Linked DNA regions of Peterkaempfera bronchialis. The protein of the gene in region 1 interacts with the protein of each later gene in a pairwise test. Links are inferred from orthologs where the notes say so. Each region holds a gene or a part of one and is shown in the gene's direction. Other genes may lie near its edges. The genes, in order: C7M71_RS26520 and dnaE.

Region 1 (10,406 bases):
CAGCGGACCGTAGGGGCGCACTGATGCTGCGTCAAGATGTTTGGCAGCAACGGCAGAAGACCTCGAAATTTTTCGATCTACCCTGCACGTGAACAGTGATGAGTTTCGGTGAACTTTCGGAAACTCAGTCATTGACTGCCCCTTTGAGCCGGGCGCATACTCTCCAGCGATCGAAACCTCCCTGTAACGCAGGCGACTCCCTACGGACTCACCGGAGAGCAGAGGTCGCAATGATCGTCAAAGCCCGCGCGCACCCCCCGCCTCCCCCACCCTCGGCAGGCCTGCCGGCCGGCTGAGGCCACCCCGACCGTCGACAGTCCCTGAACCTCCGGGGCTGTTGACAACTTGACGGAGTCAGACCAACCTTTCGCCATCGACAGACCTCAACCACTGTCGATCCGGGTGCTGTCGCTATCGACAGGCCTGAGCCAGCGTCGATCCGGGTGACCCGCTGCGACCTGGTCCTCCGGTTGTCGATCACACGACGACCGGCCCCCCACGCCGCCCGCGTTGCATGACGCTGATGCGCGGTCATCCCCACCCTGGCCACCACCCGGCCGGCCATCGGCATTCCCACCGGGCCGCATCAGGCTGCCCGGCGCCGCCACCCGCCCTTCACCAGGAGGAAGCACCCCATGAACAACGCCCGCATCCACCCGAAGCGCCGCACACGCGGCCGCGTCAGGCTGCTCGTCGGCAGCCTCATCTCCGTGGTCATGGTCGTGGCCGCGATGGCTCTGCCCGGCACCGCCAGCGCCATCTCCTCGAACCAGACCGGTACCAACAATGGCTACTACTACTCGTTCTGGACCGATGGCGGCGGGTCCGTCAACATGGACCTGGGCGCGGGTGGCAACTACAGCACCACCTGGAGCAATGTCGGCAACTTCGTCGCCGGCAAGGGCTGGAGCACCGGCGGACGCAAGAGCGTGAACTACTCGGGCAGCTTCAACCCGTCCGGCAACGCGTACCTGGCTCTCTACGGCTGGACCACCAACCCGCTCGTCGAGTACTACGTCGTCGACAACTGGGGCACCTACCGGCCCACGGGTACCTTCAAGGGCACCGTCACCACTGACGGCGGCACCTACGACATCTACCAGACGACGCGGACCAACGCCCCGTCGATCGAGGGCACCAAGACGTTCAACCAGTACTGGAGCGTCCGGCAGTCGAAGAAGACCGGCGGCACCATCACCACCGGCAACCACTTTGACGCCTGGTCCAAGTACGGCATGAACCTGGGCAGCTTCAACTACATGATCCTCGCCACCGAGGGCTACCAGAGCAGCGGCAACTCCAACATCACGGTGAGCGACGGCGGCAACGGCGGCGGCACCACCACCGGCGGCACCACCGGCGGCTCCACGACCGGCGGCTCCACCAACGGTGGCACCACCGGCGGCGGTGGCGGCGGCTGCACCGCGACGCTCTCCGCCGGCCAGCAGTGGAGCGACCGCTACAACCTCAACGTCTCGGTCAGCGGCTCCAACAACTGGACCGTCACCATGAACGTCCCCTCCCCCGAGAAGATCATCGCGTCCTGGAACATCAACGCCACCTACCCCAGCAGCCAGGTACTCACCGCCAAGCCCAACGGCAGCGGCAACAACTGGGGCGTCACCATCCAGACCAACGGCACCTGGACCTGGCCCACAGTCTCCTGCAGCGCCAGCTGATCACCGCACACCCGATACACCGCACCTGTGGCGCGGCGGCCCTCGGCCGCCGCGCCATGCTGCTGCCGACCCTTCATTGCCGTCATCCCTCACGCGTCGTACGAACATGTGTAAGACCTCCGTACCTGTGCGCTCTCCATCGGAGACAGTCCCCCGCACAGCAAGGAGCACCGCACCATGCGCGACCCGATGGACTTCGACCTGACCGTGCTGCTGACCGCCCCCGAGGGCGGCGCCCGGACCACCGCCCGCTTCGCCCTCCGGGCGGACGCCCCGCACCTGGTCACCGTGTCGCTCGGCGACCCGCACCCCGCCCTGTGGTCGCTTCCCCGCAGGCTGCTCGGCGAGGGGCTGTTCCGTCCCTGCCGGCAGGGCGGCACCCGGATCAGGCCGATCGGGCTGGACACCCGGCGCGGCATCCGGATCACCCTGCCCTCCGACATCGGCGATGTGCTGCTGGAGGCCCCGGCCGCGCCGCTCGGTGCCTGGCTGGAGCGGGCGCTGCGGCACTCCCCGCTCCCGTCCACCCGGCGCCCCCGGGAGCGGCCCGCCCCGGACTGGGACCAACTGCTCTACCCCGTGCCGCTGCCGTGGCAGCAGGGCGGCACGGGCCACGCCGGCCGTCCCCTGGCCTGAGTGACCGTCAATGTGCGTACCACGTATCCAATGTGCCACGGCACCCCTAGCCTGGGCGGAAGCCGGATCAGGCGAGGAGGCAGGATGACCAGCACGCCGCTGCCCGCGTTCCCCGAGGGCTTCCTGTGGGGTGTGTCCACCGCCGCGTACCAGATCGAGGGCGCGGTGGTCGAGGACGGCCGGGGGCCGTCCATCTGGGACACCTTCGCGCATACGCCCGGCCGGGTCCGCGACGGCCACACCGGGGACACCGCCTGCGACCACTACCACCGCTGGCCGGAGGACCTGGCGCTGCTCGGCGACCTCGGGGTGAACGCCTACCGGTTCTCCCTCGCCTGGCCGCGCGTCCAGCCCGACGGCGCGGGCCCCGCCAACCCCAAAGGGCTGGACTTCTACGACCGGCTGGTCGACGCCCTCGCCGCACGCTCCATCGCCCCCGTCCCCACCCTCTTCCACTGGGACCTGCCGCAAGCCCTGGAGGACCGGGGCGGCTGGCTGGACCGCGACACCGCGCACCGCTTCGCCGAGTACGCCGCACTGGTCGCCGAACGCCTCGCCGACCGAATCCCCGCCTGGATCACCCTCAATGAGCCGCTGGTGCACATGGCCGAGGGCTATGCCTTCGGCAGCCACGCCCCCGGCCGGGCGCTGCTCCTCGACGCCCTGCCCGTCGGCCACCACCAACTGCTCGGCCACGGGCTGGCCACCGCCGCGCTGCGGGCGCACGGCGCCCGCGAGGTGATGGTCACCAACAACTGCACCCCCGTGCGGCCCGCGAGCGACTCCCCCGAGGACACGGCGGCGGCCGATGTCTACGACGCCTTCCACGACCGGTTCTTCAACGACCCGGTGCTGCTGGGCAGGTACCCCGACCTGTCGGCGGTGGGGCTGCCCGCCGACCCGCCGTACCTCCGCGACGGCGACCTGGAGACCATCGGCGCTCCGCTGGACGCGCTGGGCGTCAACTACTACAACCCCACCCGCGTCGCCGCCGCCGCTCCCGGCTCCGGGCTGCCCTTCGACCTGGTGCCGATCGAGGGGGTACCGACCACCGCGTTCGGCTGGCCGGTGGTGCCCGAGGGCCTGTACGACCTGCTGACCGGGTTGCGCGCACGCTACGGAGCCGCCCTGCCGCCGATCCACATCACCGAGAACGGCTGCTCCACCGAGGACGCGGTCGACGAGGACGGCCGCGTCCGCGACACCGCCCGCATCGACTTCCTGGACGGCCATCTGCGGGCCCTGCACCGGGCGGCGAAGGCGGGCGTGGACGTACGCGGCTACTTCGTCTGGTCGCTGCTGGACAACTTCGAATGGGCCGAGGGCTACCACCAGCGGTTCGGCCTGGTCCACGTCGACTACGCCACCCAGCGCCGCACCCCCAAGGACTCCTACCACTGGCTGCGTACCGCGCTGACCGGCCGCAACCACCGCCGGGACAGCCGCCGGGACTGACCGGACCCGGACGGCGGACACGGTGCGTCACCCCGGACGGGAGCGGTCGTTGTAGGCGTCGTGGAGACCACGCGCATCCCCCGCCAGCTCCCGCCCCTCGCGGAAGCCCCCCGTCCCCGCTCCGCCCCGCCCGCCGCCTGGGGTGACACCCCGCTCTTCGCCTCGCTCGCCGAGCAGTGGCGTGCCATCGGCCGCGCCGTCCCCGGTCTGCCCGACACCGAGTGGAGCAATCTGACCCGCAGACCGCCGGGCCACGGCCAGCGGCCGTCATGACATCCTGCCCGCCGTCCGACGGACCGGCCCCGGCACGGGATTTGCCGCGCCCCGGCGGCCGGGCGGAGGATGGCCCGCGACGACAGGCGACGCACCGGGAAGGGTGACCGCATGGGCGCGAGGCCACTGCTGAACCGCAGGCTGGACGGACTGGGTACGACGATCTTCGCCGAGATGTCGGCGCTGGCCACCGCCACCGGCTCGATCAACCTCGGCCAGGGGTTCCCCGACACCGACGGGCCCGCCGAGGTCGCCGAGGCGGCGGTGCGGGCGATCCGCGCGGGCCACGGCAACCAGTACCCGCCCGGCCCCGGCGTCCCCGAACTGCGCACCGCCATCGCCGAGCACCAGCAGCGCTTCCACGGCCTCGCCTATGACCCCGACACCGAGGTGCTGGTCACCGCCGGTGCCACCGAGGCCATCGCCGCCGCCCTGCTCGCCCTGCTCGAACCCGGCGACGAGGTCATCGCCCTCGAACCCTTCTACGACTCCTACGCCGCCTGTATCGCCATGGCCGGAGCCGTCCGCGTCCCGCTCACCCTCCGGGCGCCGTCCTTCCGCCCCGACCTCGACCGGCTGCGCGACCTCATCACCCCCCGCACCCGCCTGCTGCTGCTCAACACCCCCCACAACCCCACCGGCGCCGTCCTCACCCCCGCCGAACTCACCGCCATCGCCGACCTCGCCGTCGCCCACGACCTGCTCGTCGTCACCGACGAGGTCTATGAGCACCTGGTCTTCGGCGGCAGCCACCACCCCATCGCCGCCCTCCCCGGCATGCGCGAACGCACCGTCTCCATCTCCTCCGCCGGCAAGACCTTCTCCTTCACGGGCTGGAAGGTCGGCTGGGTGACCGCCTCCCCCGACCTGGTCGCCGCCGTCCGCACCGCCAAGCAGTACCTGACGTATGTCAGCGCCGGCCCGTTCCAGTACGCCGTCGCCGAGGCCCTGCGGCTGCCGGACACCTACTTCGAGACCCTGCGCACCGACCTGTCCCGCAAGCGCGACCTGCTCGCCGACGGCCTGTCGGCCGCAGGCTTCGAGGTCTTCCGCCCCGAGGGCACCTACTTCATCACCACCGACATCACCCCCCTCGGCGAAAAGGACGGCCTGGAGTTCTGCCGCACCCTCCCCGCACGCTGCGGCGTCGTAGCCATCCCCAACGTCGTCTTCTACGACAACACCGACGCGGGCCGCTCCCTCGTCCGCTTCACCTTCTGCAAGCGGAAGGAAACTCTGGATGAAGCAGTAACCCGCCTCAAGCGGCTCGCGCCCTGACGGACGCCGGGCCACCCGATCCGCCAGGGTTCACTCCGTGTCCTTCGCATGCCGTGGCGAGGCGTACACGAGGATCCTTGGTCGCAAGCCTGCCTCGGAGCTGATGCTGGCGGTTCCAGTTGGATGGAGCTCACGCACGCACCTCGACCTGGCCGAGGTCATCGCCATCGAGAGGGCGCAGCGATTCCCTGAGCTGCTCGGGATCGGCGTTGATGCGCCGGGGAACCAGCGAGCCCCGGCTCGCTCGCGGGGGCGGGTGGGCCGGGGCTCGCTGGGGTCGGGGCGGGGTGGGGTCAGGGGGTGGCCGGGGTGACCGGGGTGACCTTCTCGCGGAACGCTGCCAGGCAGGGTTCGCAGTACTGCTCGGCGGCGGGCTCGCCGTCCTGGACGGGTTGGACCGCGGCGTCGCGGTGGAGTACGCGGCCGCAGAGGGCGACATCCGCGCCGCTGGCGACGACGTGCCAGAAGTCGACCGGCCGGTCGCCGCCGGGCTCGGCCGGGCCGTGTTCCGCTCTCATCTCGTGCATTGCCTGCCTCCAGGGCATCGGGCCGCAGCGCGAGCGCGGGCCGCACGCCGATCGGGCCAGGCCGGGCGCCGCGCCGCCAACCATGCCTACAGGGGAACGTTAAGCCGGAAGGGGCGCGGCGGCACGCCGAGCGGTCCGACCGGATGACTGTGCGAAGAGATGGCCGTGCGAAGAGATGGCGGTGCGAAGAGATGGCGGTGCGAAGAACTGCCAGCGTCAAGGAGGCGCCGGGGCCATGCCCCGTACGAGGGGCGGTGCGTCCACCGGCGGGCGCGGTTGCCGGGGTGGGCGCGGTGCCGCCGCTACGGTGAGGCGCGATGACCACGCGACTGCTGATCCTGGGCGCCACCGGCCCGACCGGCGCCCTGCTCCTCGACCGGGCCCTGGCCGCCGGCCATGAGGTGACCGCGCTGGTGCGCGACCCGGCGCGGCTCACCCGGAGCGATCCACGGCTGACCGTGGTCTCCGGTGATGCCACGTCGGACGCGGATGTCTCCCGGGCGGCGATGGGGGCCGATGCGGCACTGGTGGCGCTGGGGTCCGGACGGTCCGTCAGATCGCAGATCGCCAGCCGCTCCGCCGCCGCGCTGATCCCGGCGCTGCGGGCGCAGGGCGTGGACCGGGTGGTGGTGCTCTCCGCCTTCGGCGTCGGGGAGACCGAGCGGCAGGCGGGCCTGCTGATGCGGTCGGCCTACCGGACGGTGATGCGGCAGCTCTTCGCGGACAAGGCCAAGGCCGACGCGGCCTGGCGGGCGAGCGGCCTGGACTGGACGCTGGTGTACCCGGTGACGCTGACCAACGGCCCACGGACCGGCACCTACCGGGCGGTGCCCGCGCTGCGCGCCCGGGGGGTGCCACGGATCAGCCGGGCCGATGTGGCCGACTTCATGCTGGCCCAGATCGGTGACACCGCGTGGAGCGGGCGTACGGCCGTGCTGGCGGGCTGAGCACCACTGCGCTGTACCCCCAGCCGTGAGCCGTGAGGAAGAAGCTGCCCCCGTGCGGAACCTGCTGCGCCGGACCGTCCCCCTCGCCATCGGAGCGCTGCTCTGCGGCCTCGCCGCCGCCCCGGCGGCGGCGGCCCAACCGCCCCCCGTGACCGTCCAGTTGCTGGATATCACGGACTTCCACGGCCACCTCCAGCCGCCCGCCCCGGGCGACGGCGGCACGGTCACCGGGCCGGACGGGCGCACCGTCACGGTGGGCGGCGCCGCGTATCTGGCGGCCCAGTTGGAGCGGCTGCGGGCCGGGCACCGCAACACCGTCACCTTCGCCACCGGGGACAGCTTCTCGGGGTGGCCGTTCGAGGTGGACGCCTTCCGCGACGAGCCCACGGTGGAGGTGCTCAACCGGCTGGGACTGCGCTTCTCGGCGGCGGGCAACCACGAACTGGACGTCTCGCCCGGCTTCCTGGTGGACCACATGGAGCACGGCCGCTGCTTCGGCACCGTGGACCGGGACAGCTGCTTCACCGATTCCACCGGCCGCCGCTTCCACGGCGCCGACTTCGACTTCCAGTCCGCCAACCTGGTGGACGCCGCGACCGGCCGCCCGGTGCTGGCCCCGTACCGGGTGGAATGGTTCGACGGCCCCGGCGGCACCCGCCTCCCGGTCGGCTTCATCGGGCTCACCATCCCGGACACCCCCACCGGCTCCACCTCCTTCCAACCGGGGCTGCGGGCGCTGGACGAGCTGCGGACGGCCGACCGGTACGCCGCAGAGCTGCGCCGCAAGGGTGTCCGGGCGATCGTGCTCAATGTGCACGACGGCGGGGCGCAGCGCGATCCGGCGGCCGGGTACGACGGCTGCGGCTCGGCGTGGGGGCCTGCGATCGACCTCGCCGCCCGGGTCTCCCCCGACATCGACGCGATCACGACCGGGCACTGGCACCATGCGTTCCGCTGTGTGCTGCCCGACCCGGCCGGCAATCCGCGCCCGGTGCTGGAGGCCGGCCACCATGGCGGGGTGGTCAGCGAGATCGACCTCGCGCTGGACCCGCGCACCGGCGAGGTGATCCGCGACCGGACCACCTCGGTCAACCATCCGGTCACCCGGGACCTGCCGCCGGACCCGGCGGTGCAGCGGATCACCGACTACTGGGTGGACCGGGCCGCCGAACGCCGGTCGGAGCCGCTCGCCCGGCAGACCGGCTCCTTCACCCGGGCCGAGGACGCGGACGGCGAGTCCACCGCCGCCGACTTCTTCGCCGATGTGCAGCTCTGGGACGCCGCGCGGACCCCGGGCGGCCACGCCGACCTGGCTCTGCTCGCCGCCCGCCCGGCCGTCGGCGCCACGGCGGTGCGCGGCGACCTGCCGTACGACCGGGGCGACACCCCGGGTGACGCCGACGGGCGGGTGCTGCTGGGCGAGTCCTGGGACGCCTACGGCTATGGGAACCCGGTGCTCTCGGTGAAGCTGACGGGCAGTCGGCTGAAGGCCGTACTGGAGCAGCAGTGGCAGTCCCGGTCGGACGGCTCGGTGCGGTTCGCGCCGCTGGCCGTCTCGGGCAACGTCTCCTACCGCTACGACCCGCAGCGGCCGGTCGGACGGCGGATCGACCCGGCGGAGGTGCTGATCGGCGGCAAGCCGCTGGACCTCCGGCGGACCTACCGGGTGGCCGCGCTGGCGTACACGGTGGTGGGCGGCGACGGGTATCCGGCCTTCTCCGGGTACACCGACCCGGTCCGGTGCGGTACCGACCATGAGGTGCTGGTGGACTATCTGAGGGCGCATCCGGTGATCTCTCCGGCGCCGCTGGACCGGGTGCGCCGCACGGCCTGAGCACCGGACCGGACGAGGACAGACCGAGGACAGGCCGAGGACCGCCCCGGGGCAGACATAGGGGGGCGTGCGGGGCGGTTACGCGCGCCTCCCCGAATGGACGCACAACCAGTGAGCCGCCCACAGCCCACCCAGGGTTGTCAAGAGGGCCCCCTCGGGCGGCAACCGGACGGCTATGCTCCTGATTGCTCACCGCACCGACACGATTACTCCAGGTCAGACGCGGGCGCAGGATCTCTGCGCACGGAGCGCCGCAAGCGCCGGGCGCACGGCTGATTCACCCGATCGGCCGTATCCCGCTCCCCGTTCGGTCGTTGTCCCGATTGTCGTTCCTTCCTTTCAACTGCTTGAGGATGCCGATGGTTCGTACTGGAACGCCATCCGCAGGCCCACGGCCCGCATCCGCGCTCGTCTGGATACTGCCCCCCGTGGTGATGGCCGTCTGCGCCGCCGCTGCGGTGGCGACGGTGTCGGCGGCGGCCCGGGTGCCGGTCGCGTGGTGCGGTGCCGTGGCGACCGCGGCGGTGCTGCTGATCGCCGGCGAGACCGCCCGCCGGGGGTGGACGATCACCGCACTGCGCCGCCGGCATGCCGACCAGGAGGCCGCCCTGCACCGCAGGCTGGCCGAGCAGGAGGCCGGGACGGCCCGGCTGGCCGAGGTGCTGCTGCCGGAGGCGGTGATCCGGCTGCAACGCGGCGAGTCGGCGGCCGGGGTGCTGAAGGCCGCCGCCTACGAGGCGGGCAAGGACCCCGACTTCACCCCCGCCCACCACGCCGTGCTGCGCACGGTGGTGGAGGCCGTGGTGGCGGAGGAGGACCTGCGGGACTCCGCACAGCGGGCGTTCGTCAACATCGCCCGCCGGGTGCAGGCGATCGTCCACCAGCAGGCCCAGGATCTGCGGGAGATGGAGCACCGGCACGGCGAGGACCCCGAGGTCTTCGGCGACCTGCTGCACATCGACCACGGCACGGCCCTGATCGGCCGTCTGGCCGACTCCATCGCGGTGCTGGGCGGCGCCCGGCCGGGCCGGCAGTGGAGCCAGCCCGTGGCGATGTTCAGCGTGCTGCGCGGGGCGATGTCGCGAATCCTCGACTACCAGCGGGTGGACCTGCACTCGGTGGCCGAGGTGGCGGTGGTGGGCCCGGCGGCGGAGCCGCTGATCCACGCCCTGGCCGAACTGCTGGACAACGCCACCCGCTACTCGCCGCCGCAGACCCGGGTGCATCTGAGCGCCACCGAGGTGCAGTCCGGGGTGGCCGTGGAGATCGAGGACGGCGGGCTGGGCATGGGCGAGGAGGCCCGCAACCGGGCCGAGGCGATGCTCAACCTGGGGTCCAGCGGCATGGACCTGACCGACCTGGGCGAGACGCCCAGGCTGGGGCTGGCGGTGGTCGGCCGGCTTGCCCACGCGTACGGCTTCCAGGTCTCGCTGCGGCCGTCCGCGTACGCGGGCGTGCGGGCGGTCATGGTGATCCCCGGCGATGTGCTGACCTCCGTGCCGCCGCCCCGCGCCGTACCCCGGCCGGGCACCATGCCGCCGCCCCGGCCGATGCCGACCCGGCCGGCGCAGCCCCGGCCCGGGGCGCAGGCTCCGGCGGCGGTACGGCACCAGGAGGAGGAGCCGGTCGCGGTGGAGCAGAACGCGTACGGCCTGCCGCAGCGGCGCCGCCGTACCTCGGCGGCGCCCCGGCCCCGGCCTGGAGGGGCGATCCCGGCCTCCCCCGCCCGGGCCAGGATGCAGGCCCCGGCCCCGGCCCCGGCCCCGGCGCCCGCGTC
Region 2 (11,711 bases), 4.8 Mb from region 1 along the record:
ACCTCGGACATCCTGGACGAGGCCGCCACCGGCATCCCGGTGCAGCTCCATGTCGCCGAACCCGACCCCTTCGAGACCGAGGACTGGCTGAACGCCTGGTATCTGCGGATGCGCCGGGCCGGGGCCGAGGTCGAGGTCCACCGCTACCACGGCGCCGGCCACCTCTTCACCGACCCAGGCCTGCCCGACTACGACGCCGACGCGGCGGCGCTGGCCTGGGCCGCCGCCCTGGACTTCCTCACCGACCTCGACGCCTGAGCCCCTGGCCCCGCCGCCCGCCGCCCGCCGCCGCGACCGCTTAGGCGGTGTCTGGCGATTCGCGCACTCGCGGCTAGTAGACCGAGATGTGCACATGGTCGAAGTGGTTCCCGGTGATGCTGCCGCGGTCCTCCATGGGCATCCAGCCCCGCTCGGGGTGGCGGCTGGACCAGATGTGCTGCTGGTAGATCACGTACCAGATGCCGTACTCGTCGGCGTGGTCGCGCACCCACCGGACGATGCGGTCGCCGAGCTTCGCCCGGTCGCCGGTGGCCTTGACCCCGGCCGGGCCGAGCATGAAGTCGCAGGCGCGGCCGAGGGGGTGTTCGCCGCCGCCGGCGATGCCGCCGTCCTCGCGGTAGCAGCCGGTGCCGAAGGGGAGCGCGAACTCCTTGGTCACCGCGGCGCGTACGGCGCGCATCCGGGCGGTGACGTGGTCGGGGCCGGTGGGCTGCTCGGGCTGCCAGCGGTCGGCCGTGAGCTGGGCGGCGATGCCCTGGAGCCCGCCGAGCAGGCCCAGGGCGCCGAGTATCAGGACCACGGCGGCGAGTAGCGAGCCGGCGGCCAGCAGTCTCGCCCGGCCCGCACCCTTGGAGGCCATACCGGGCCCACCCCCCGTCTCTCGCCGCGATTCTGACCGATCAACGGCGGAGGCGAGGCGGTTGTGCCCGAATCCGATCGAACAGTTACCACTGATCCCCTGGGGACCAACCAACCAGCCAATCAGCCCGTCCGCCCGGCCCCGGGCGGAGAATGGACCCATGGACGTCCAGCGGCGGCCGGGGGACGCACGCAGGCTCACCTTCGGCCTGCGGATCCTGGTCGCCGTCTGCCTGGCGCTCATCCCCTGGATCGGCTATCTGGCACTGACCCTGCCGGTGCACTATGTCGCCGATCAGTGGCGCTTCGCCTGGGTCGGCTTCGACATCGTGCTGCTCTCCACGCTGGCCGCGACGGCCTGGTTCGGGTGGCGCCGCCGCCAGGTGGTGATCCCGCTGGCCATCGCCACCGCCGTGCTGCTGATCTGCGACGCCTGGTTCGATGTGACGCTCGCGCGCGGCAGCCGGGACTTCTGGACCAGCCTGGCCTTCGCGCTGCTGGTGGAGCTGCCGCTGGCCGGGTACCTGCTGCTGCGGGCCCGCCGACTGCTGCGGGCCACCTTCCGGGCGTCCTGGATCCGGGCGGGGCTGCCGGGGGAGCCGCCGCCGCTGCACCGGGTCCCGCTCTTTGTGGTCGGGACCCGGCGGGAGCGGGAGGAGCCGCCCCGGCAGCCGGGGGCCGCTACCCCGCCAGAGCCTGGTCCACCAGAGCGGTGAACTCGTCCCCGGTGACGGTGGAGCCGTCCTGCTTGACCACGGTCAGAGTCTTGCCGTTGAGCTTGAGCGTCGGGGTGCCGGTGACATCGCTCTTGTAGAAGGCGTCCGCCACCTTCTGCGCCCACGGCTCAAAGCTCTGGTCGCGGACCGCCTTGGTGAAGGCGGCGGTCTTCAGCCCCGGGACCTTGTCGGCCAGTGCCAGCAGCGTGTCGGGGTCGGCGAAGCCGTCGTTGGTCTCCTCGGGCTGGTTGGCGTAGAGCACATCGTGGAACGCCTTGAACTTGGCCGTGCTCTCATTGAGCGCCGCCCCGGCGGCGTTCAGCGCGCTGCGGGAGCCATGGCCGCCCAGGTTGCCGTCCAGGAACGCCCCGAAGTGGTACTCGATCTTGTATGTGCCCTGGTCGGCGAGGGACTGGATGGCCGTACCGGCCGAGTGCTCCAGCCGGGCGCAGATCGGGCAGCGGAAGTCCTCGTAGACCTGGAGGGTCGCCTTGGCGGTGGGCTTGCCGTAGACGACCACCGTGCCGTCGGTGCCGCTGGAGTGCGCGGGCGCCAGATAGGGCTTGTCGGAGGCGGCGCGGTGGCTCTGCACCGCGACGCCTATGCCGGTGCCCGCCGCGACCACCGCCACGGCGGCTATGCCGACGATCAGCTGCTTGCGGCGGCGGTCCCGCCGCACCTGCTCGGCGCGGGCGGCCTGGATGCGCTCGCGGGCGGCGGCGTTCTTCTGCTGGCTGGAGCTCATGGTGATGCGTCCCTGTCGTGTCGGGGGCCGTGGAGTGGGCGCGGCGGCACGGCGGGCCGGAGCCCCGGCGCGGCGGGGTCAGCGGCAGGCCGTGCGGAGCCGGTACGGCGGCCCCCGGCGGACGACGGAGTGCAGCAGCAGCGGCGTGGCCGGTACGGCCGTCCGCCGGGGCGCCCCGGGCGGCGGCGACGGAGCCCGGACGCCGGTGGCGGCCAGCGCGGAGAGCAGCGCCAGCGCGGCCCGCAGCGGGGCGGCGGCCAGCGCGGCGACCGCCCGCAGCAGCCGGAAGGCGGCGGCCTCACCGGCCCGCAGCCACCAGGCGGCGGCCAGCCCGAGCAGCAGATGGGCGGCGAGCACCAGCCAGGGGGCCAGCGCCCCGGCGACCGGTACCTGCGGCGCCCCGGCGGCCGAGGGGGAGGCGCCGCCGCACATCAGCAGCGAACTCACCGAGTGCCAGGGACCCGTGATCGGCCCGCCGCCGGTGGTGGCGTAGCAGGTGGCCTGGCCGGTGGTGAACAGGGTGTCCAGGGCCAGCTCCAGCGGCACCACCAGCGCCGCGATCTGCCCGAAGGAGCGCTCGCGCCGCCCCAGCAGCAGTACCAGCGCGAACGCCCCGGCACCGGCCGCCGCCAGGGTGGGCGCCGGCAGCGGCGCCTGCGACATCAGGGTGTGCGAACCGGCCGACAGCACCAGCACCAGCGCGGCGAAGACCGCCGCCCGGGCTCCGGTGAGCAGCGCCGAGGGGGCGGGGGAGGGGCCGTACCGCCCCTGCCGTCCGCCGCCCGCAGGCCACCCGAGGACCACCGCTGCCTCAGCGCCCCGGGACCGACCCGGCACGGCGGTCGGCGCGGCGAACGGCACGGCGGCCGGCGGCGCGGGCCGTGCGGAGGGGGGCCGCCATGGTGGGTACCTCCGGAGCAGGGTCGGGTCGGTGATCGTCGTACTCCCGGACGAACCATGCCGGTCATTGGTTCCCGGGACGGCGGCACGCCCGGGAATTTCCTCCGCCCGGGAGGAACGCCGCAGGTGCCTGGCGGTGCCCCGAAGGCAGCCCGGAGAGCGGGGCGCCGGGAGTGGCAGGCGGGGATAGACTCTGCTCCCGTGAACGCGTGAGACGTGGTCCGGGCCCTGAGCGGTCCGGGCCTTACCTCGCCCCGGCCCCCGCACACGTTCCGTGCCTGGCCGTCACCCGCGCGCGTCCACCGCCCGACCGACCGCCTGCGATCCCTCCGGAGGCCCTGCTGTGAGCGATTCCTTCGCGCATCTGCATGTCCACACCGAGTACTCGATGCTGGACGGCGCCGCCCGCCTGAAGGAGCTGTTCAAGGAGGTCGAACGGCAGGGCATGACCCATGTCGCGATGACCGACCACGGCAATATGTACGGCGCCGCCGAGTTCCACAAGCAGGCCACCGCCGCCGGCATCACCCCGGTCATCGGCATCGAGGCGTATGTCGCGCCCGAGTCGCGCACCAACCCCAAGCGCATCCTGTGGGGCCAGCCGCACCAGAAGCGCGACGACGTCTCCGCGTCCGGCGCCTACCTCCACAAGACCATCTGGGCCCGCAACAAGCAGGGCCTGCACAACCTCTTCAAGCTGACCTCGCGCTCCTACGCCGAGGGCTGGCTGGTCAAGTGGCCCCGGATGGACAAGGAGATCCTGGCCGAGCACGCGGCCGGCCTGATGGCCTCCACCGGCTGCCCCTCCGGCGAGCTCCAGACCCGGCTGCGCCTCGGCCAGTACGACGAGGCGCTGAAGTCGGCCGCCGAGTACCAGGACATCTTCGGGAAGGACCACTACTTCCTGGAGCTGATGGACCACGGCCTGGACATCGAGAAGCGGGTCCGCGACGGCCTGATCGAGATCGGGAAGAAGCTGGGCATCCCGCCGGTCGTCACCAATGACTCCCACTACACCCGGGAGGAGGACGCCGCCGCGCACGACCTGCTGCTCTGCGTGCAGACCGGCAAGAACCTCTCCGACCCGGACCGCTTCCGGTTCGACGGCACCGGCTACTTCATCAAGTCCGCCGCCGAGATGTACGCCGTCGACTCCTCCGACGCCTGGCAGGAGGGGTGCCGCAACAGCCAGCTGCTGGTCGCCCAGCAGGTCGACACCGCCGGGATGTTCGAGTTCAAGAACCTGATGCCGAGGTTCCCCATCCCGGAGGGGTACGACAGCGAGGAGGCGTTCTTCCGCGCCGAGGTGTGGAAGGGCATGGACCGCCGCTTCCCCGGCGGCTACGACGAGGAGCACCGCAAGCTCGCCGAGTACGAGATGGACACCATCTGCCAGATGGGCTTCCCCGCGTACTTCCTGGTGGTCTCCGACTTCATCCTCTGGGCCAAGGGCCAGGGCATCGCGGTCGGCCCCGGCCGAGGCTCGGCGGCGGGCTCGCTGGTCGCGTTCGCCATGGGCATCACCGACCTCGACCCCATCCCGCACGGCCTGATCTTCGAGCGCTTCCTCAACCCCGAGCGCATCTCGATGCCCGACGTCGACATCGACTTCGACGAGCGCCGGCGCGGCGACGTGATCCGCTATGTCACCGAGAAGTGGGGCTCCGACAAGGTCGCCCAGATCGTCACCTACGGCACCATCAAGGCCAAGGCCGCCATCAAGGACGCCTCCCGGGTGCTCGGCTACCCGTACGCCATGGGCGACCGCATCACCAAGGCCATGCCGCCGGACGTGATGGGCAAGGGCATCCCGCTCTCCGGCATCACCGACTCCGCGCACCCCCGCTACAGCGAGGCCGGCGAGATCCGGGGCCTGTACGAGAACGACCCGGACGTGCGCAAGGTCATCGACACCGCGCGCGGCATCGAGGGCCTGATCCGCCAGCCCGGCGTGCACGCGGCCGGCGTCATCATGTCCGCCGAGACGCTCACCGACCACATCCCGGTGTGGACCAGGCACACCGACGGCGCCGTCATCACCCAGTTCGACTACCCCACCTGCGAGGGGCTCGGACTGCTGAAGATGGACTTCCTCGGCCTGCGCAACCTCACCATCATGGACGACGCCGTCAAGGCGATCGAGAAGAACAAGGGCGAGAAGATCGAGCTGCTCCAGCTCCCGCTGGACAACAAGGCAGCCTATGAACTGCTCGCCCGAGGCGACACCCTCGGCGTCTTCCAGCTCGACGGCGGGCCGATGCGGTCCCTGCTGCGGCTGATGAAGCCCGACAACTTCGAGGACATCTCCGCCGTCCTGGCGCTCTACCGCCCCGGCCCGATGGGCGTCAACTCGCACACCAACTACGCGCTCCGCAAGAACGGGCAGCAGGAGATCACCCCGATCCACCCCGAGCTGGAGGCGCCGCTCAAGGAGGTGCTGGAGCCCACCTACGGCCTGATCGTCTACCAGGAGCAGGTGCAGAAGGCCGCCCAGATCCTGGCCGGCTACTCGCTCGGACAGGCCGACCTGCTGCGCCGGGCGATGGGCAAGAAAAAGAAGGAGATCCTGGAGGCGGAGTTCGTCCCCTTCCAGAAGGGCTGCCGCGAGCGCGGCTACTCCGACGAGGCCATCCAGGCCGTCTGGGACGTGCTGGTCCCCTTCTCCGGCTACGCCTTCAACAAAGCGCACACCGCCGGCTACGGCCTGGTCTCCTACTGGACCGCCTACCTCAAGGCCAACTACCCGGCCGAGTACATGTCGGCGCTGCTCACCTCGGTCAAGGACGACAAGGACAAGTCGGCGGTCTACCTCAACGAGTGCCGCAAGATGGGCATCCAGGTGCTGCCGCCGGACGTCAATGAGTCCGACGCCGAGTTCACCCCGCACGGCAATGACACCGTCCGGTTCGGCCTCACCGCCGTCCGCAACGTCGGCGCCAACGTGGTGGACTCCGTCGTCCGCACCCGCAAGGCCAAGGGCAAGTACACCTCCTTCCCCGACTTCCTGGACAAGGTCGAGTCGGTGGTCTGCAACAAGCGCACCGTCGAATCCCTGATCAAGGCCGGCGCCTTCGACTCCCTGGGCCACACCCGCAAGGGCCTCACCGCCCAGTTCGAGCCGATGATCGACAATGTGGTCGGGGTCAAGCGCAAGGAGGCCGAGGGCCAGTTCGACCTCTTCGGCGGTGACGCGGTGGAGGACGACGGGCCCGGCTTCGGCCTGGACGTGGTCTTCTCCGAGGACGAGTGGGAGAAGTCCTTCCTGCTCACCCAGGAGCGGGAGATGCTCGGCCTCTATGTCTCCTCGCACCCGCTGCACGGCATCGAGCACGTCCTCGCCGACAAGGCCGACTGCGCCGTCGCGGACCTGGCCGAGCGGCCCGACGGGTCCATCCTCACCATCGGCGGCATCATCTCCGGCCTCCAGCGCAAGATGACCAAGCAGGGCAACGCCTGGGCCATCGCCACCGTCGAGGACCTGGCCGGCTCCATCGACTGCATGTTCTTCCCCGCCAGCTACCAGCTGGTCTCCACCCAGCTGGTCGAGGACGCGGTGGTCTTCGTCAAGGGCAAGCTCGACCGGCGCGAGGACGTCCCCCGGCTGATGGGCATGGAGCTGACCGTCCCCGACCTCTCCGACGCCCATGCCGAGGCCCCCGTGGTGATCTCCATCCCCATGGTGAAGATCACCCCGCCGCTGGTCGCCCGGCTCGGCGAGGTGCTCACCCACCACAAGGGCAACACCGAGGTCCGGCTGCGTCTGGAGGGCCACCGCAAGACCACCGTGCTCCGGCTCGACCGGCACCGGGTCACCTCCGACCCGGCGCTCTTCGGCGACCTCAAGCAGTTGCTCGGCCCCTCCTGCCTGGCCGGCTGAGGCCGGGGCCGGTACGACGGCGCGGGCGCCGCACCTCATGGGGTGCGGCGCCCGCGCTTGCCTGCTCTGTGCCCGGTTGCCTCTTGCGCCCGGTTGCCTCCTGGCTGGGTTACTTCTTGAGGGAGACCGTGGCCCCGGCGGAGTTCACCGCGGCGACCGAGCCGTTGCCGGCGAACGCATAGCGCCAGGAGCCCGCAGCCGAGACCTTGGCGGTGGCCTTCACGGCGCCCTTGGCGTCGGCCTTGACCGTCTTCACGGCCTTCCAGGCCGTGGTGCCGGACTTGCGGAACTGGAGGGTCACGGACTGCTTGCCGTAGTTCACCACCTTGCCGGACTTCCAGTCGGCGGCCTTCAGCTGACCGGTGACGGTGATGGTGCTGTTCTTCTTCACCGACTTCGCCGAAGCCTTCGCGGTGAGCGACGCCTGGCGCTTGAAGGTGAACGACGTCGCCTTCGGGGCGAAGGTCGTGCCGCCGTCCTTCGCGGTGACCTGGACGGCCACGTACCAGCGGCCGGCGCCGAGGTTGTCGCCGAGGTCGGCGTGCGAGTTGATCGATTCCTTGTAGGTGCAGACCGAGGTGGTGGCCGAGGTGGCCTTGCAGGTGGCGGCGGCACCCTCGTCGGCGACATCGGACGCCTTCGGGGCGAAGTCCGGAACCATGGCCGGCCACGGCATGAGCTTGACGCCCTTGATGCCGGACTCGTCGGTGACGGTCACCGACGCCGTCCAGGTCTTGGTGGTCTTCGGGCCGAGGACCAGCGAGGAGACCACGGCCTTGGTGATCTTCGGGGCGGGGTTGCCGGCCGCAGTGGCCGCAGAGGCCGCCGGAGCGGCCAGGACGCCCAGAGCAAGGGCGCCGATCAGAACCGGCGCCACGCTACGCATACGCATGATGCTCCATTGGTGAGACCCCCGGCAGGGCCGAGAATCTTGGCAGGGAACACCTTTATAGAACCCTCACATGACGCCGAAGCCGCGATGGTCCCCCATCCGCTGGACGGTGACAAGATCACCGCATGGCCGTCATCCAAACGTGATCGAGTGAATCAAGATCCATCGGCGCGGTTCACCGCCCGAACCCCGGGTATGGACTCTGAACGGTGAGCCGCCGACCGCGCCACCCGGATCCTGCGTACGCGGGCCCGGCTCCGGCCGAGCCGAACGGGAAGAGGTGTGGAAGTGGACCGCTGCGTCGTCCTCGTGGACGCCGGATACCTGCTCGGCGCCGCAGCCAGCCTGCTGGCCGGAGAGGCATCCCGGTCCCGGATCACCGTCGACCACACCGACCTGATCGGCTCCCTGCGCGAGCGCGCCGAGGCCGAGACCGGGCTGCCGCTGCTGCGCATCTACTGGTTCGACGCCGCCCCCGACCGCCGCCCCATGCCCGAGCACCGGCGGCTGCGGGTGATGCCCCGGGTCACCGTCCGGCTCGGCGCCCTCACCAGAGCCGACGGCCGCTGGGTGCAGAAGGGCGTGGACGCCGCCATGCACGCCGAACTCTCCGAACTCGCCCGCAACCGCGCCTGCGCCGATGTCGTCCTGGTCACCGGCGACGGCGACCTGCTGCCCGGCATGATGTCCGCCAAGGAGCACGGCGTCGCCGTCCACCTCTGGGCCGTCCAGGCCGCCGACGGCGACTTCAACCAGTCCGAGGACCTGGTCGCCGAGGCCGACGAACGCCGGGTGCTCGACCGGGAGTGGATCACCCGCTGGGTCCGCGCCCGGGATCTCGCCGCCGCCTGCCCGCCGGCCGGTCCCCGCCCCGAGATCGCCAAGATCCTCTCCGCCCCGCCCGCCCAGCAGCCCGCCGCCCCCGCCACCCCCGAGGGCGAACCGGCCCGGCCGCGCCCCGAGGAGGCCCCGGCGCCCGCCGCCCACAAGACCGTGCCCACCCCCAAGGACCTCGCCGGCCGCGCCGCCTCCGCGGCCCCGGCCGCCACCCCCGCCGGGCAACCCCAGCAGCCGCACGCCGCCGTGCTGCGCTGGTCCTCCGACCGGGGCTGGGTCGAACGGCCCGGCGACGCCCCCTCGCCCGGCGACTCCCTGCCCACCCTCGCCCAGGTCACCAACGCCGAGCAGCGCTGGGCCGACCGCGAGGAGGACATCACCGCCATCGGCGGCGACCCGCACGAGGTCGGCCAGGTCTTCGCCCGCCGCTGGACCGAGCGGCTCGGCGACCCCGAGCGGCTCACCGTGCTCTGGACCGAGTACCCGCGCATCCCGCACCGGGTCGACGGCGAACTGCTGCGCTACGCCGCCCGCTTCGGCCTGCTCGCCCACAAGGACGACCAGATCGACGAACACGACCGCTATGCCATCCGGGCCGGGTTCTGGCGCGAACTGGCCACCCGGGTACCCGGCGGCGAGGTCGTCTCCGTGGACGACTGACCGACCCGTTTCCCCTTCCGCCCCCCGTCCGGCGTAGAGTCGTCAACCGTGAGTACGGGCACCACACATGTCCCCGGCCGGTGACGGGTGACGACACAGAGACCACAGCAGGCGCGGCAGACCCCTGACCGCACCCTGGCCGACCCGTGCTGCACCGTACGCGGCCTGGTCAAGACCTACCGCACCGGCCGCGGCACCCGGGCCGCCGAGGTGCGCGCCAACGACGCCGTCTCACTCGACGTCCGGCGCGGCGAGATCTTCGGCCTGCTCGGACCCAACGGCGCCGGCAAGTCCACCCTGGTCCGGCAGCTGACCGGCCTGCTGCGCCCCGACACCGGCGCCATCGACATCCTCGGCCACGACATCGTGCGCCACCCCGAGCGCGCCTCCCGGCTGCTCGGCTACCTCGGCCAGGAGTCCACCGCGCTGGACGAACTCACCGTGGCCCTCGCCGCCGAGACCACCGGCCGACTGCGCGGCCTGCCCGCCCGGCAGGCCCGCGCCGAACGCGACGCCGTGCTCGCCGAACTCGGCCTGGAACCGCTGGCCGGCCGCCCCATCGGCCGACTCTCCGGCGGCCAGCGGCGGCTGGCCTGCTTCGCCGCCGCCCTGGTGGGGGAGCGACCGCTGCTGGTCCTGGACGAGCCCACCACCGGCATGGACCCCGTCGCCCGGCGGGCCGTCTGGGCCGCCGTGGACCGCCGCCGCAGCCAGCACGGCACCACCGTGCTGCTGGTCACCCACAACGTCATCGAGGCCGAGACCGTCCTCGACCGGGTCGCCGTCCTCGACGCCGGCCGGGTCATCGCCTGCGACACCCCGGGGCAGCTCAAGGCCCTGGTGGACGGCCGCGTCCGGCTGGACCTGGTCTGGCGCACCGAGACCGCCCCCGACCTGCCGGCCCTCGCCGCCGCCGCCGGACGCGCCCAGATCTCCGGCCGCCGCTGGACCCTGCGCACCACCCCCGAGGAGGCCAGGGAACTGGTCGCCGCCGTCACCTCCGGGCCGGCCTTCGCCGCGCTCGACGACTTCACCCTCGCCACGCCCAGCCTTGAGGACGCCTACCTCGAACTGGGCGGCCGACAAGGAGGGCTGGCCGAGTGACCGCATCCATGGAGGCCGCCGCGCCCGAGGCGCCCGCCGCAGCGGCAGCCGCCGCGCCCGCCGCGGTTCCCGCCGCCGCCCCGCTGGCCCCCCGGGTCCGGCTGCTGCCCGCCCTGGGCGCCGTCTACCGGGCCCAGCTGTCCCGCGCCCGGGTCGCCCGGATGCCGCTGCTCTTTGTGGCGACCTTCCAGTCGCTGGGCATCCTGGTGATGATGCGGGGCGTCGTGGACTCCGGCGACAACGCCTCGGCGCGGGCGGTGGTCGCCGGGTCCAGCGTGCTGGTCGTCGCCTTTGTGGCGCTCAACCTGCTGGCCCAGTACTTCGGCCGGCTCCGCGCCACCGGCGGCCTGGACCACTACGCCACCCTGCCGGTGCCGCCCGCCGCCGTGGTCCTGGGCGCGGCCGGCGCCTACGCCTCCTTCACTCTCCCCGGCACCCTGCTCACCGCGGCGGCCGGGGCGGCCATGTTCGGCCTGCCCTGGGCCAACCTCTGGATCCTGCTGGCCGTGGTGCCGCTCGCCGGGGCCGCGCTCTCGGGGCTGGGCGCGGTCTGCGGGCTGCTCGCACCGCGCCAGGAGATCGCGACCCTGCTGGGGCAGCTGGGCATGTCCGCCGCCCTGCTGCTCGGGGTGCTCCCGGCCGACCGGATGCCGGAGGCGATCCGGCTGCTGCGCGACCTGCTGCCGTCCACCTACGGCGTCGAGGCATTCGCCCGCACCTTCGACGCGGCGCCGCAGTGGTCGGCGGTGGGGATGGATCTGGCGGTCTGCGGTGTGGTGGGGCTGGTGTCGTTGGGGGCGGCGACGTGGGCGTATCGGCGGGCGGCGCTGGCGGACCACTGAGGTGGAGCCGGACCGCCTGGATGACCTGGCGGGCCGGACGGGCGCAAGACGTGGGACGATGGGCCGGTGACTGCACCGAACACTCCTCCGGGCCACGGCCGGCCTCACGTTTCCGGCGCAGGGGCGCCGCCCGCATCGCAGCTCGCGGCCGGATGGCAGTCGCCCGGCCCTGCCGGCGGCCATGGGTACGGGCAGCCGGTGTACCCCGGAGGCTTTCTGATCCCGCCCCCCGTGGACCGGCCGCCCCGCCACCCCGCGACGGAGATCAAGGTCGGCGTGC

Evidence for each region.
Region 2: the proteins of C7M71_RS26520 (region 1) and dnaE interact in binary tests that used the Escherichia coli proteins (3 or more experiments, as listed by UniProt). The link is inferred for Peterkaempfera bronchialis from one-to-one orthologs.

Annotation. Positions count from the first base shown.
Region 1 is NZ_CP031264.1:6,181,477-6,191,882, reverse strand. The notes cover bases 3,455-6,237. They hold C7M71_RS26520 (pyridoxal phosphate-dependent aminotransferase), read left to right. Parts: upstream 3,455-4,154; coding sequence 4,155-5,321; downstream 5,322-6,237. Other genes in these bases: C7M71_RS26505 (NAD(P)-dependent oxidoreductase), read left to right, coding at 6,166-6,237; C7M71_RS26510 (hypothetical protein), read right to left, coding at 5,615-5,848; C7M71_RS26525 (hypothetical protein), read left to right, coding at 3,831-4,043; C7M71_RS26530 (GH1 family beta-glucosidase), read left to right, coding at 3,455-3,770. Outside these bases: C7M71_RS26540 (glycoside hydrolase family 11 protein), read left to right, coding at 636-1,679; C7M71_RS26535 (SsgA family sporulation/cell division regulator), read left to right, coding at 1,857-2,315; more of C7M71_RS26530, read left to right, coding at 2,400-3,454; more of C7M71_RS26505, read left to right, coding at 6,238-6,795; C7M71_RS26500 (bifunctional metallophosphatase/5'-nucleotidase), read left to right, coding at 6,848-8,629; C7M71_RS26495 (sensor histidine kinase), read left to right, coding at 8,989-10,406. UniProt on the Escherichia coli protein: Shows aminotransferase activity with methionine and histidine as substrates, and to a lesser extent also with phenylalanine.
Region 2 is NZ_CP031264.1:1,364,302-1,376,012, reverse strand. Bases 3,209-7,296 are described here. They hold dnaE (DNA polymerase III subunit alpha), read left to right. Parts: upstream 3,209-3,562; coding sequence 3,563-7,096; downstream 7,097-7,296. Other genes in these bases: C7M71_RS05985 (DUF5707 domain-containing protein), read right to left, coding at 7,206-7,296. In the rest of the region: C7M71_RS06015 (dienelactone hydrolase family protein), read left to right, coding at 1-258; C7M71_RS06010 (hypothetical protein), read right to left, coding at 332-859; C7M71_RS06005 (hypothetical protein), read left to right, coding at 1,020-1,574; C7M71_RS06000 (DsbA family protein), read right to left, coding at 1,540-2,319; C7M71_RS05995 (hypothetical protein), read right to left, coding at 2,398-3,123; more of C7M71_RS05985, read right to left, coding at 7,297-7,988; C7M71_RS05980 (NYN domain-containing protein), read left to right, coding at 8,277-9,485; C7M71_RS05975 (ABC transporter ATP-binding protein), read left to right, coding at 9,621-10,589; C7M71_RS05970 (ABC transporter permease), read left to right, coding at 10,598-11,431; C7M71_RS05965 (hypothetical protein), read left to right, coding at 11,663-11,711. UniProt on the Escherichia coli protein: DNA polymerase III is a complex, multichain enzyme responsible for most of the replicative synthesis in bacteria. This DNA polymerase also exhibits 3' to 5' exonuclease activity. The alpha chain is the DNA polymerase catalytic subunit.